DNA from 2 places in the Nitrobacter sp. genome. Region 2 is predicted to be linked to the other one. Evidence: predicted binding sites of a transcription regulator. Region 2 holds the regulator's gene; the other holds the start of a gene.
What was found. The regulator LexA, encoded in region 2, represses DNA repair genes until DNA is damaged. The targets are predictions, from matches to a motif close to TGTTCNNNNTGTGTTCNG.

Region 1 (5,968 bases), on a different contig from region 2:
CCTGCATATCCTCGGCCGTACCAGCGGCTTCGGCCTCCGTAGCGATCGCCTCCGACGACCCCGCATCCGCCGTTAGCGCTGGCTCCGCAACCAATCCGGGATCGGGCGCACCCGTGCCCTCCGACGCAACTCCCTGCCCTTCGGGCATGGCGTCCGGCACAGTCGATTCCTCCGGCACGCGCTCCGACACCTCGGCGGACGTCGCCTCCGCGCCCTCAATCGCCGGAACGGGTTCTGTCACGGGTGGAGGCGCCGGACAACGCTCCATGCGATAGCCGAGCGCCCGCAGGATGGAGGCGAATTCCTCGCCGGCGGTGCCGACGAGCGACGTCATCGCCTGGGTCACAACGAAGCCACGGCCGTCGAATGCACCGGCCGGCATGACGCCGAGGGCACCTTTCCGCCACGCCAGCGCGGGACGGATCAGATCAGCCAGTCTCTCGAGGATATCGACGCGAACCACCCGCTCGCCGCATTGCCGATAGCCAAGGGCACGATAGGCGTCCTGATTGAGCAGTTTGTCGGCCGGGAACGAAGTGCGGCCGCTGGCAGCCAGATGCTGCGCGCTCGACAGCGCCGACAGATCGACATTGTCCTGCTTCTGCGCCCACAACAGCGAGGCCAGCGCTCGCGCCGCCGGTTTCAGGAGCGCCGGGAAATGGATGTGATAGGCGCCGAAGCGCACGCCATATTTACGCAAGGATGCGCGCGAGGGCTGATCGAGATCTTTCATCTCGGTGGCGATCTTCGACCGCTCCAGCACGCCGAGCGCCTCGATCAACTGGAATGCGATGCCGCGCGCGATGCCGGTGACATCCTCGGCCTTGGTCAGTTCGAACAGCGGTCCCAGCAATTTCTCGACGTGAGTTTTCAGCCACAGGTCGAGCCGGGCCTGCACCGCATCGCGCGGAGCGCCGGTGAGCCGCTCGTCGGAAATGATCCGGATCCGAGGACGCAATACGTCGTCGGCGGCAACCAGCCGCGCCACGGCGTCTCCGGTCCAGCGGATGGTGCCGTCCGAGGTCAGCACGAACTGATCGTCCGGCGCGGCGGACAGCTTTTCTGCGCGCGCTTCGATTTCACCGGCCAGCGCCTTTTGCGCGATCGCCTGCAACGCCTTGGCTTCCGAGCCGGCTTCAGTCGCATCGGGCGCGAACGTAAAGCCGTCGAGACGACCGATGACATGGCCCTCTACGATCACCTCGCCGGTCTTGCCGATTTCCGTTTCCAACATCGTGTTTTCCCGCAGGCGGCGCATCAATACACTGGTCCGGCGATCAACGAAACGCTCAGTGAGCCTTTGGTGCAGCGCATCAGACAATTTATTTTCGACCTCGCGCGAAATTCCCTGCCAGTGGTCGGGGTCGGCGAGCCAGTCCGGCCGGTTGGCGACGAAGGTCCAGGTCCGGATTTGCGCAATCCGCCCCGACAAAGTGTCGATACCGCCGTCGGTACGATCGGCCTGCGCGACCTGAGCGGCGAACCAGTCGTCAGGAACGCGGCCATTGCGCATCAGGAAGCCGAATAACGTCGTCACCAGTTCGGCGTGGGCGGCCGGCGCGACCTTGCGGTAATCCGGAATCTGGCAGGCGTCCCACAGTCTCTCCACGGCCGCCGCGCCCTGCGCCATGGCGCGCACGTCGACATCGCGCGCGGCGTGATCGAGCACGCGCAGATCCTCGGCAATCGGCGCGCGGGTCAGCGCCTCGTGCGAGGGCGTCAGCGCCAGCGATACCTGCAAGGCGCCGAGCGAGGAGAAGTCGAGATCGGAATTGCGCCACTGCAGCGTCCTGACGGCCTCGAAAGTATGGTTCTGCAACGCGTTGACGAGTTCGGGCTCGAACGGCGCGCAGCGTCCGGTGGTGCCGAAGGTGCCGTTGCGCGTGGCGCGGCCGGCGCGACCGGCGATCTGTGCGAACTCAGCCGGATTCAGCCTGCGAAACTGGTAGCCGTCATATTTTCGGTCGGAAGCGAAGGCGACGTGATCGACGTCGAGATTGAGGCCCATGCCGACCGCATCGGTGGCGACGAGATAATCGACGTCGCCGGACTGAAACAGCGCGACCTGCGCATTGCGGGTGCGCGGGCTGAGCGATCCCAGTACCACCGCCGCGCCGCCGTGCTGGCGGCGGATCAGTTCGGCGATGGCGTAGACTTCGTCCGCTGAAAAGGCGACGATGGCGGTGCGGCGCGGCTGCCGCGTGATCTTGCGGTCGCCGGCGAATTCAAGTTGCGACAGCCGGGGACGGGTGATGATGCTCGCGCCGGGCAAAAGCCGCTCGATGATCGGACGCATGGTCGCAGCGCCGAGCAGCAGCGTCTCGTCGCGGCCACGCCGGTGCAGAATGCGGTCGGTGAACACATGGCCGCGCTCCAGATCGGCGGCAATCTGGATTTCATCGACGGCGAGGAACGAGACGTCGAGGTCGCGCGGCATCGCTTCGACGGTCGAGACCCAGAAGCGCGGCTTCGACGGCTTGATCTTCTCCTCGCCGGTGATCAGCGCGACCGAATCCACACCGGCGCGGTCGGCAATCTTGTTGTAGACCTCGCGGGCGAGCAGCCGCAGCGGCAGGCCGATAACTCCCGAGGAATGCGCCAGCATCCGCTCGATGGCGAGATGGGTCTTCCCGGTATTGGTCGGGCCAAGCACCGCCGTTACGCCCGCACCGGGCGCGCGGTCATTGCCGGGCGGAGATATCGAAGATGAAAAGGCCATATTTTCCGAGGGTTTTCACAGCGCTAGTGGAGCGTATTTGACGTTCGCGACGTGCCCGGCCGCGAATCCGGAAGGCAAGTGTCAAATCCAACCTCCACCAAATCCCACATTTGCTGGTGGTCCTATGGTTCCTACCATTGCGCAAGCACCTGCTGAGAACGGACGCAAATGTTCGAATCGGACCGCCGGGATCCGATGTGTTTCACAATGCGACGCCTGGAGGGCCGCGGCTTAAACTTTGGAACGAGTCCGGAACGAATCGCGCCCGAATCGCTGACTCTCCTCTTCTCCGGGTTCGTTCACCGCAACATCTCGCGTTCAGGTCGACATGCGGCAACTAGATCAAGTTCTATAGCCATCAACAAGAGCGGTTATTTCTCCCAAATTATGAATCTGGAGGGCGCACGAATTCCGCGGCAGGAGTCAACAGGATTCCGAAGAGCGCGGCGCATATAGGCGGATATTGGTTTGCGGGATGCGTGCAAGATGATCGAGGGCGCATTCCGAAACTCTCTCGGTAATCGGTCGTTCCATTTCAAAGCAGCGCACGATCAGTGCGGGGTTGCTGCTATTGCGCCTTCGCTGCGGCTTTCGGCGTCGCGGTCGTGATGAACTGGGTCGCCTCCAGCTTGCCGGTGCCGAGCGGCGTCGGTATCGTCAGACGATAGGGCACCAGCACCCGCGTACCGGCGATCGGCGCCAGCCAGATTTCCATGTCGCGCCGGGCGGCGAGATATTTGATCGCAAGGCGGTCGGGGACGTAGCCGGCGATCGGCGCGAAATAGATTGCGCAGACCACCGCCGGGCCATGATAGCCCTTTTCCGACTTCACCGTTTCCATGCGCTTGAAATCGAGGCGCAGGTCGTAGCGCATGCGGCCGTCGAAGACCCCGGTCGCGGCATGGCAGGCTTCCGGACCGAGCGGATCGGCGGTGCCGGGCACGCGCAGCAGCGTGGCGCTCATCGGATCGAGCACGCCCCGCTTATGCGCGTCGGTGACCGGAGTACGCTTGGTATCCACCGGTGGGGTCGGCTCGATGACGAAATCCTTCACGTTGCCGCCGGCCAGCGACATGCGGATGGTCTCGGACTTCTTCGACGACGAGATGGTGGCGGTATAGGTCACGGGAGCGAGCGCGCCGTTGACGATGCGACCCTGTGAACTGCCGCTGCCGGTGCCGTGGGCAAATGCCTTGAGGAGTCCGGTGGTGCCGCCGCTCGCGGCGGCCGAATATTGGTCATCGGAGATGTCGACCGCCCAGGCGCCGGTTCCCACGAGAATCCCGGCCAAAGTGACGTCGTAGTGAGCCTCCAGCTTGCCCTGCGCGGCCGCCGGAGCAGCCATCGCCAACATCGCGGCAAGAAGTACGAAAGATGTGGCGGCCGGAGTCCGGACCAAAGCGGGCATCGACCGGGACAACCACATTCGGGATAAGCTCACTTAAGGGATGGTCCTGCACGTCACGTTGCGGGTTCACGCGGCTTGCAAATCCGGCTCTCAGCCGGTCGGTCGAGCGCCATGATGTCGATACGGATTGCGCCCTTTATATGATGGAGGGACGGGCGACGGTTCGCCGAAAACAGGCCTGAATGAAGCAGTTGGCGTTCATTTGCATCGCAAACGACCCGACTTCGGCCCTCCATGCCTTGACGCCCCGCCGCTCTCCTCCTATACGTCCGCTGTTCCTGAAATGGACGCGATTTCGAACCCCCGAGCCCGCCCTGAGGGTCGATGCCGGGGACGACAGAGGATTTTCGCCATGTCGCGGCGCTGCGAACTGACGGCTAAGGCTCCCCTGGTGGGCCACCGGGTCAGCCATTCCAACATCAAGACCAAGCGGCGTTTCCTGCCGAACCTGGTGAACGTCACCTTTCTGTCCGAAGCGCTGGCCCGCCCGGTGCGGCTGCGCGTATCGACCAACGCGCTGAAGAGCGTCGACCATCGCGGCGGCTTCGATGCCTTCCTGCTGAAGGCGAAGGACTCGGAGCTGTCGCTGAAAGCGATCGAGATCAAGCGCCAGATCGAGAAGAAGCAGGCCAAAGCCGGCTGACACGGCGAGCGATCGGTCGCTCGCGCTCATCGTCGTCGCGAAAACATACAGGGCCGGGATCGCGCAAGCCGAACCCGGCTTTTGCTTTTGCGGACGCGCCGCGGTCTTCACGCAATAGGCTGTCACGCTCAATGCTCGTGAGGCCGCAATTCGCCGGGCACGCCGCGCTGTTCGAGCCCGCCTGCTGCGATCCACCGTTCGGTCTTCCGGGTTGCACGTTCGATGTGTTCTTCGGTGCGCGAAAAATCATAGGGCGAGCCGACCAGCGGGCAGAGCGGCGGCACGACATGATACTCGATCGACGGATCGATATATTCCAGATCGTCGACCATCTGCCGCGCGATCAGCAGCGTCACCGCATGAAGCACGTTGGCGACAGCGCCCTTCGGCGGCACCTCGCCAGCGCATGCCGTTCCGGTCGGCAGAATGATGAGGCGCCGCGCGCCCTTCTCGAGAGCGACCCTGATCGGCGTGTTGCTCGAGATCGCGCCGTCCGCGAGAAACATCTTCCTGTAGCGGACCGGCGCGAACACGCCGGGAATCGACGTGCTCGCCACGATCGCCTCGGTGGCCGAGCCTTCGGAGAGCACGACGGCGCCGCCGGTCAGGATATTGGTGGTGACGATATGCACCGGCAGCTTCGCATCCTGAAGATTTTTGTAAGGCAGGTGATCGTCGATCAGCTTGCGCACGCCCTCATGTGAGATCAGAAAATCCCGCCGCCAGAGAAACCCGAGCAGGGTCATGACCGAGACCGGAAATACGTCCCGACGGCTCAGGCTGCGCCAGATTTCCGCGAGACGCTTCACACCGTCGAGGGTTGGAACGCCTGCGTAATAGGCGCCGTTCAAGGCCCCGACGCTCGATCCAACCACAATGTCGGCGGCGATGCCGTGCGCGGCGAGTGCATACATCATCCCGACCTGGATGGCGCCGAAACTCCCTCCGCCCGCGAACACGAAAGCTGTTTTGCCCGACGAATTGCTGGACGATGGCGTTGAGACTGACAAACTTGCGGCTCCTTCTAGTGGCTTGATCCTGACATCCAAGTCATGGTTGGAGCGCCGGTCGCCCCGTCTATTCGACCAGCGTAAACTGCAGCAGCAGCGTGCGCTGGATCAGCAAAAAATTGTCGTCGGACACAAGCGTCACGACGACGTCGCCGTTGTCGTTGACGAACGCGTCCAGCCCTTCAAAA
Region 2 (5,968 bases):
CTTCGCAGAAGGTTCCGAACAACCACGCGTCTGAGGCAGGTGGCGCGGGGTGTGTCCATCCAGATCACGAGGTCCGCGCGCGGCAGGCGCAGGTCGAAAGTCCGGCGGGAATAGTTTCCCTCGCAAATCCACTCCGGCCCGGAAATCGCATTGGCAACCCGCCGTCGGAAGTCCATGGGCTCGGGTTCTTTCCATTTCGGCCGCCAGAAGAGCCGGTCGAGATGAACGACTGAGCAGGAGAGCCGCTCGCCCAGCACGCGCGCGAGCGTCGATTTTCCGCTCCCGGCATTGCCCAGAATGACGATCCGCCGTGGTAACATTGCTATCCACCAGCTTTCGCGAGATCACCCGCCTGCATGTATTGTTCAAGTAGAGGCACCGGCCGCAATTTTCCGCATAACGGACATGGTGTCGCGAATCTCCCAAAACCTGCGACACATTTTTAAGGCCCGATAAGCGGCAGGTTTCAAATCGTTACCGTCAGGAAATGTCTGTCTCGGTCTGAATCCGCCCGGCCATGACGCATTGAAACACTTCATCGTCAACTCATCCTATTCTAGCATTGCGGCGAGGGCGCGAGGGGTGGTGGCCGGATGCCGGAGCGGGGCAGGGCTCGGGATCGGACAGGCGGGTACGCGGGAACATGGCCGCCGCGGAAGGCTGTCGCCGCCAGTCCTTCGCAGGTCTCTTCGGGCACCTTGCCGGCGCTTGCGGCCCGGCTGCGAGACTGGGTGCGCGCCGAAGCCGGACCGGGGCGGCTGTTGTCCTGGGTGCCGGTGGCGTTCGGCGCTGGCATCGCGATCTATTTTGCAGCCGATCATGAGCCGATAGCCTGGATCGTCGTCCCGACTGCCGGCTTCCTCTGTCTGGCCGCACTGCTGCTGCGTCGGCATCGGCTGTTTCCTGTGGCCGTCATGATCGCCGCAATGGCTGCGGGTTTTGCCGTCGCCACGATGAATACGGCGCGGATGGCGCACGTTGTCCTGAAGCGGTCGATGTATTCGCCGATGCTCAAGGGTTTCGTCGAAACCCGCGAGGTGCGCGAGCGCACCGATAGATTTGTTTTGCGTGTCGTGCGGATGGACGATTACCGGCGCCACGTCAAACTGGATCGCGTGCGGCTGTCGGTCAGGAAGGGCACCGCGCCGGCCGTCGGCAGCTTCGTGGAATTGAAAGCGCGGCTGCAGCCGCCGCTCACGCCTGTGCGGCCCGGAAGCTACGATTTCGCGCGCGACATGTATTTCCAGGGCATCGGCGCCTCCGGTTTCGTCATGGGTGCGATCAAGATCGTGGATCCTCCGGACGGCGGCGGGATAGCCTTGCGTTACGCCGCGCTGATGCAGCAGCTTCGCGACGCCATCGATGCCCGCATCCGCCTTGTCCTCGACGGCGATTCACGGGCGATCGCCACCGCGCTTCTGACCGGTCGGCGCGACGCCATCACGACGCCGGTCAACGATGCGATGTTCATTTCGGGGCTCGGCCATGTGCTCTCGATTTCCGGCTATCACATGGCCGTGGTCGCCGGTGTCGTGTTCTTCGCGGTGCGCGCGCTGCTGGCGTTGATCCCGGCGCTGACGGCAGTTTTCCCGATCAAGAAATGGTCGGCGGCGGCGGCGCTCGCGGCGGTGGCGTTTTATCTGCTGCTGTCGGGCGCCGAGGTCGCGACCCAGCGCTCATTCTTCATGACGGCGGTGGTGCTGATCGCAGTCATGGTCGATCGGCGCGCCATCACGTTTCGTACGCTGGCTGTTGCGGCGATGATCGTGCTTGCGATTGCGCCGCAGGCGCTGGTGCATCCGAGCTTTCAGATGTCGTTCGCGGCAACGCTCGGGCTGGTGGCGCTGGTCCAGCTCGGGATGCCGAAACTGTTCGCGACGCCCGATCACTCGCCGACCGCGCGCGCCGCGCTATGGGGCGGCCGGGAAATCGTCACGCTCGCGCTGGCCTCGTTCGTCGCCGGACTCGCGACCACGCCCTATGCCGCGTTTCATTTCCATCGCGTGACGCCCTATGGCGTGGTCGCGAACCTGCTGGCGATGCCCGTTGTCTCGGCGCTGGTGATGCCGGCGGGACTTCTCGGCCTTGCAGCCATGCCGTTTGGCTTGGATGGCGTGTTCTGGCGGCTGATGGATTTCGGCATCGAATGGATGATCGCCGTGGCCCAGTGGGTTGCGGCGCTTCCCGGCGCCATTGGCCGCATGGCGGCGTTCGGAACGGGACCGCTGATCGCGGCGACGGCGGGCATCATTCTGCTCGGACTGCTCAGGACGCCGCTGCGCTGGAGCGGCGCGGCCATCATCGGGCTGGCGATCGCCTGGTCGCTTGCGGTAGCGCAGCCGGACATTCTGGTCTCCGCCGACGGCCGCAACGTCGGCGTGCGAGGTGGTGACGGCCGCCTGCATCTGATCAGCACGGGCAAGGACGCCTTCACCGTCAAGGAATGGCTGGCGGCCGACGCAGACAGGCGCGGGCCCGCCGATCCTTCGCTCGCGGAGGGTGTTTCCTGTGACGACGCAGGCTGCGTGGTCAAGGCGAGCGACGGCGGAATTGTCGCGCTGGCGCGGCGGCCGGATGCGATGGAGGACGACTGCCTGCGGGCGGCGGTGATGGTGACGGCATGGCAGGCTCCAGAGGGATGCCTCGCGCAGGTCGTCGATCAGGAGCGACTGCGCCGGAAAGGCGCTCTGGCGCTGCGGCGGGGCCCGGGCAGCGCAAACGGCTTTGTCGTCGATGCGGTCAGGCCCGAGCGTGTCGACCGGCCATGGTCGCCAGCCCCCGCCGATGAAAAGCCAAAGTCGATCGGCGATCGAGCGGAGCCCGCGCGTCCGATCGATGCCACGCCCGCGGCAGACGATCTCCAGCCCGACGATTGAGCGGACTGCCGGCGATCGCTATTCGCCGGATCAGTACTTGCGGTAGATGCCGATCAGCTTGCCCTGGATCTGCACGCGGTTCGGCGGAAGGATACGGACCTCGTAAGCTGTGTTCGCGGGCTCGAGCGCGATCGAGGCCCCGCGGCGGCGGAAGCGCTTCAACGTTGCTTCCTCTTCGTCGATCAGCGCAACGACGATGTCGCCGGTTTCCGCCGACTCGTTGCGCCGGATCAGCGCCAGGTCGCCGTCGAGAATTCCGGCTTCGACCATCGAGTCGCCGCGCACCTCAAGCGCGTAGTGCTCGCCATTGCCGAGCATGTCCGGCGGAACGCTGATGGTATGGCTGCAGGTCTGCAACGCTTCGATCGGCGTGCCGGCCGCGATGCGCCCCATCACCGGAACGGCGACAGGGCGGTCCGCGGCGTCGTCGACGTTGCCGCTGGGCCGGCGGACCTTGCCGAGATTGCCTTCGATGACGCTCGGCGTGAAACCGCGCCGGCCACCGCCGCCGCCGGCGGCGAGCTCCGGCAGTTTGATGACCTCGATGGCGCGCGCGCGATTGGGCAGGCGGCGGATGAAGCCGCGCTCCTCCAGCGCCGTAATCAGGCGATGGATGCCCGACTTGGAGCGCAGATCGAGTGCATCCTTCATTTCATCGAACGAGGGCGGAACGCCGGATTCCTTCAGCCGTTCGTTGATGAATCGCAGGAGTTCGTACTGTTTGCGCGTGAGCATGCCGACTTTAGTCCCCGATTGATGGCGCCCGCCGTCCGATTCCGATAACGATGGCTCGCAATGTCATGAGTTCTCGAAACAAATCATGAACGAACACTATATGTTCGATATGTGTTCCGCAAGTGTTTAATTTAGCGTCAACGGAGCGAGGTTTTACGACAACGCGAGTTTGATGATGTCGCACGGTTCACCCTTGCGGGCGGCGGGTGCGAACGGCGCGCGGACCACGAGCGCTTCCGCCGCGGCGAGATTGCCCAGCAACGAACTGTCCTGATGACCGACCGGCGTCGCGGTCGGCAGCCCCTCGGCCGAGTACGCCAGGCGCGCGCGCAGGTAATCCTGCCGTGCCTGATTGGAGGCGAGGTCCTTGCCGAGCAAAGCGCGTTCAACGCGATGGCCGACGTCCTCGCGCCCGGACAGTGCGCGGATCAACGGCACCATGAACAGGAACGCGCAGATATAGGACGAGACGGGATTGCCGGGCAGGCCGATCACGCGCATCGGGCCGAGCCGCCCGTGCATCATAGGCTTGCCTGGCCGCAGCGCGATCCGCCAGAACGCGATCTCCACGCCTTCGGCGTCGAGCGCACGCTTGACGAAGTCATGGTCGCCGACCGACGCGCCGCCGGTGGTGACGAGAATGTCGGCGCCGCTGTCGCGGGCGCGGCGGATGGCGGTCCTCGTTGCGTCCAAGGTGTCGGCGACGACGCCGAGGTCGAGCGCCTCGGCGCCTTCGCTGCGGGCGAGCGCGCGAAGCGCGTAGCCGTTGGACAGGATGATCTGTCCGGGGCCCGGCGTTGTGCCCGGCAGGACCAGTTCGTCGCCGGTGGCGAGCACGGCGACCTTCGGACGGCGATGCACCGGCAGGTCCGGGTAGTTCATGCCTGCGGCCAGAGAGAGATGGCGGTCGGTGAGATAGCTATGGGCGCGCAGCAGCACGTCACCCTCGCGAAAATCGACGCCGGCGGCGCGGATGTTCTTTCCGGCGGCGGTGGCTTCCTTGAGGATGACATGCTCGCCGTCGCGTTCGGTGTCTTCCTGGATCACGACGGTATCGGCGCTGTCCGGCACCACGCCGCCGGTGAAAATCCTCAAAGCCTCGCCGGCCTGCAGCGCCCGCGCGAGAGGCCGTCCCGCGGCGATCTCGCCGATCACATGCAGCCGCGCCGGAATCGTCGCGATGTCGGCGGCGCGCACCGCATAGCCGTCCATCGCCGACATCGCGACCGGTGGCTGGGTGCGGCGCGAGGGAAGGTCGCGTGCCAGCACCCGGCGATGGGCGTCGTCAAGGCCGACCATTTCTTCCGGCAGCGCTTCGACTCCGGCAAGAACAGCCGCTAAGGCGTCGGCAACCGCCATCAAGGGCATGACCATTTTCTCCCAGGGTCCCACCGGTCCGATTTCCGGGATCGGCGGGAGGCTGTGCGAACGTTACAATCAAAGAACTGCTGGCAAACATAGATTGCCAGATGGGTTTTTTAGATTTGGCGTCCGCCTTGCGAGGCTGCCGCCGGTCGGCTGGATCGTCGAAGAAACGAGCACGCTTCGCCGGCGTAGGACCTCATCTACAGAACTTGCGATCCGCAGACAACGTTCGCCGAACATTGCGACGGGCCGTTCAAACGGGTTCGCCCTGCTGAGGGCCGCCTCACCGGCAAGGGCTCAACTGTCTGATGAACTCCCGAACCCGAATCCTATCGAGATCATCGGGTTGGCGACATTTTCTGATTCGAGATCAAAACGCCCATGAAGGGTAGACAAACCTTAATGAGGGAACGACGGAACCGTCCGAGGCCGGGTCGGTTGTTCGAAAATCGGGAGGGGTGATTCGGGCGAGGGCAATGGTTGGAGGGCGCAGACAAGGAGGCATCCATGAAGTGGAAAAAATGGCGACGGGAATCGATCCTCGACGTCTACAATCTCGTGCTGGCTCTGGGCCTGTTTGCGACTCCCTGGTTTCTCGCGCGGGCCACAGCGACGACGGACCTCGATATCTGGGCCAGCGCCGCGGCGATCGGCGTGATCTCGGTGGCGGCGCTGCTGGCGTTCGCCCGGTGGAAGGAATGGGCCAACCTGCTGCTCGGTCTCTGGCTGATCGTCTCGCCCTGGGTTTTGGGCTTCGCCCATACCCGCGCCATGCACTTCAGCATTGGCATCGGCGTTGTGGTCGCGTTCCTGGCGGCGCTGGAAATCTGGCTGGTCTATGACAAGGAGGATGAGGCTCGCCGCCTTGCGCAGGCCGAGCATGACCGGCCGCTATTTCACTGACGGAGCCTCCGTCACGAGGTAGTGGCCGGACTTGCCGCCCTTCTTCTCGACGAGGTGAATGCCTTCGATCCTCACCCCGCGTTCGACGG

Region 1: ACS3WB_RS11990 (helicase-related protein) is a predicted target of LexA. The motif match lies at 2,959-2,976, and genes of this name have one in related genera.

What each region holds. Positions count from the first base shown of each region.
Region 1 covers NZ_JBPPLY010000012.1:16,499-22,466, reverse strand. Annotated here, with positions in the region: gene ACS3WB_RS11990 (helicase-related protein) at 1-2,719, opposite strand, end outside; gene ACS3WB_RS11985 (DUF3108 domain-containing protein) at 3,288-4,145, opposite strand; gene rpmB (50S ribosomal protein L28) at 4,480-4,770, shown strand; gene ACS3WB_RS11975 (patatin-like phospholipase family protein) at 4,899-5,780, opposite strand; gene ACS3WB_RS11970 (esterase-like activity of phytase family protein) at 5,848-5,968, opposite strand, start outside.
Region 2 covers NZ_JBPPLY010000003.1:321,645-327,612, reverse strand. Annotated here, with positions in the region: gene ACS3WB_RS05990 (AAA family ATPase) at 1-320, opposite strand, end outside; gene ACS3WB_RS05985 (ComEC/Rec2 family competence protein) at 594-2,876, shown strand; gene lexA (transcriptional repressor LexA) at 2,907-3,611, opposite strand; gene ACS3WB_RS05975 (molybdopterin molybdotransferase MoeA) at 3,765-4,979, opposite strand; gene ACS3WB_RS05970 (SPW repeat protein) at 5,484-5,879, shown strand; gene moaC (cyclic pyranopterin monophosphate synthase MoaC) at 5,868-5,968, opposite strand, start outside.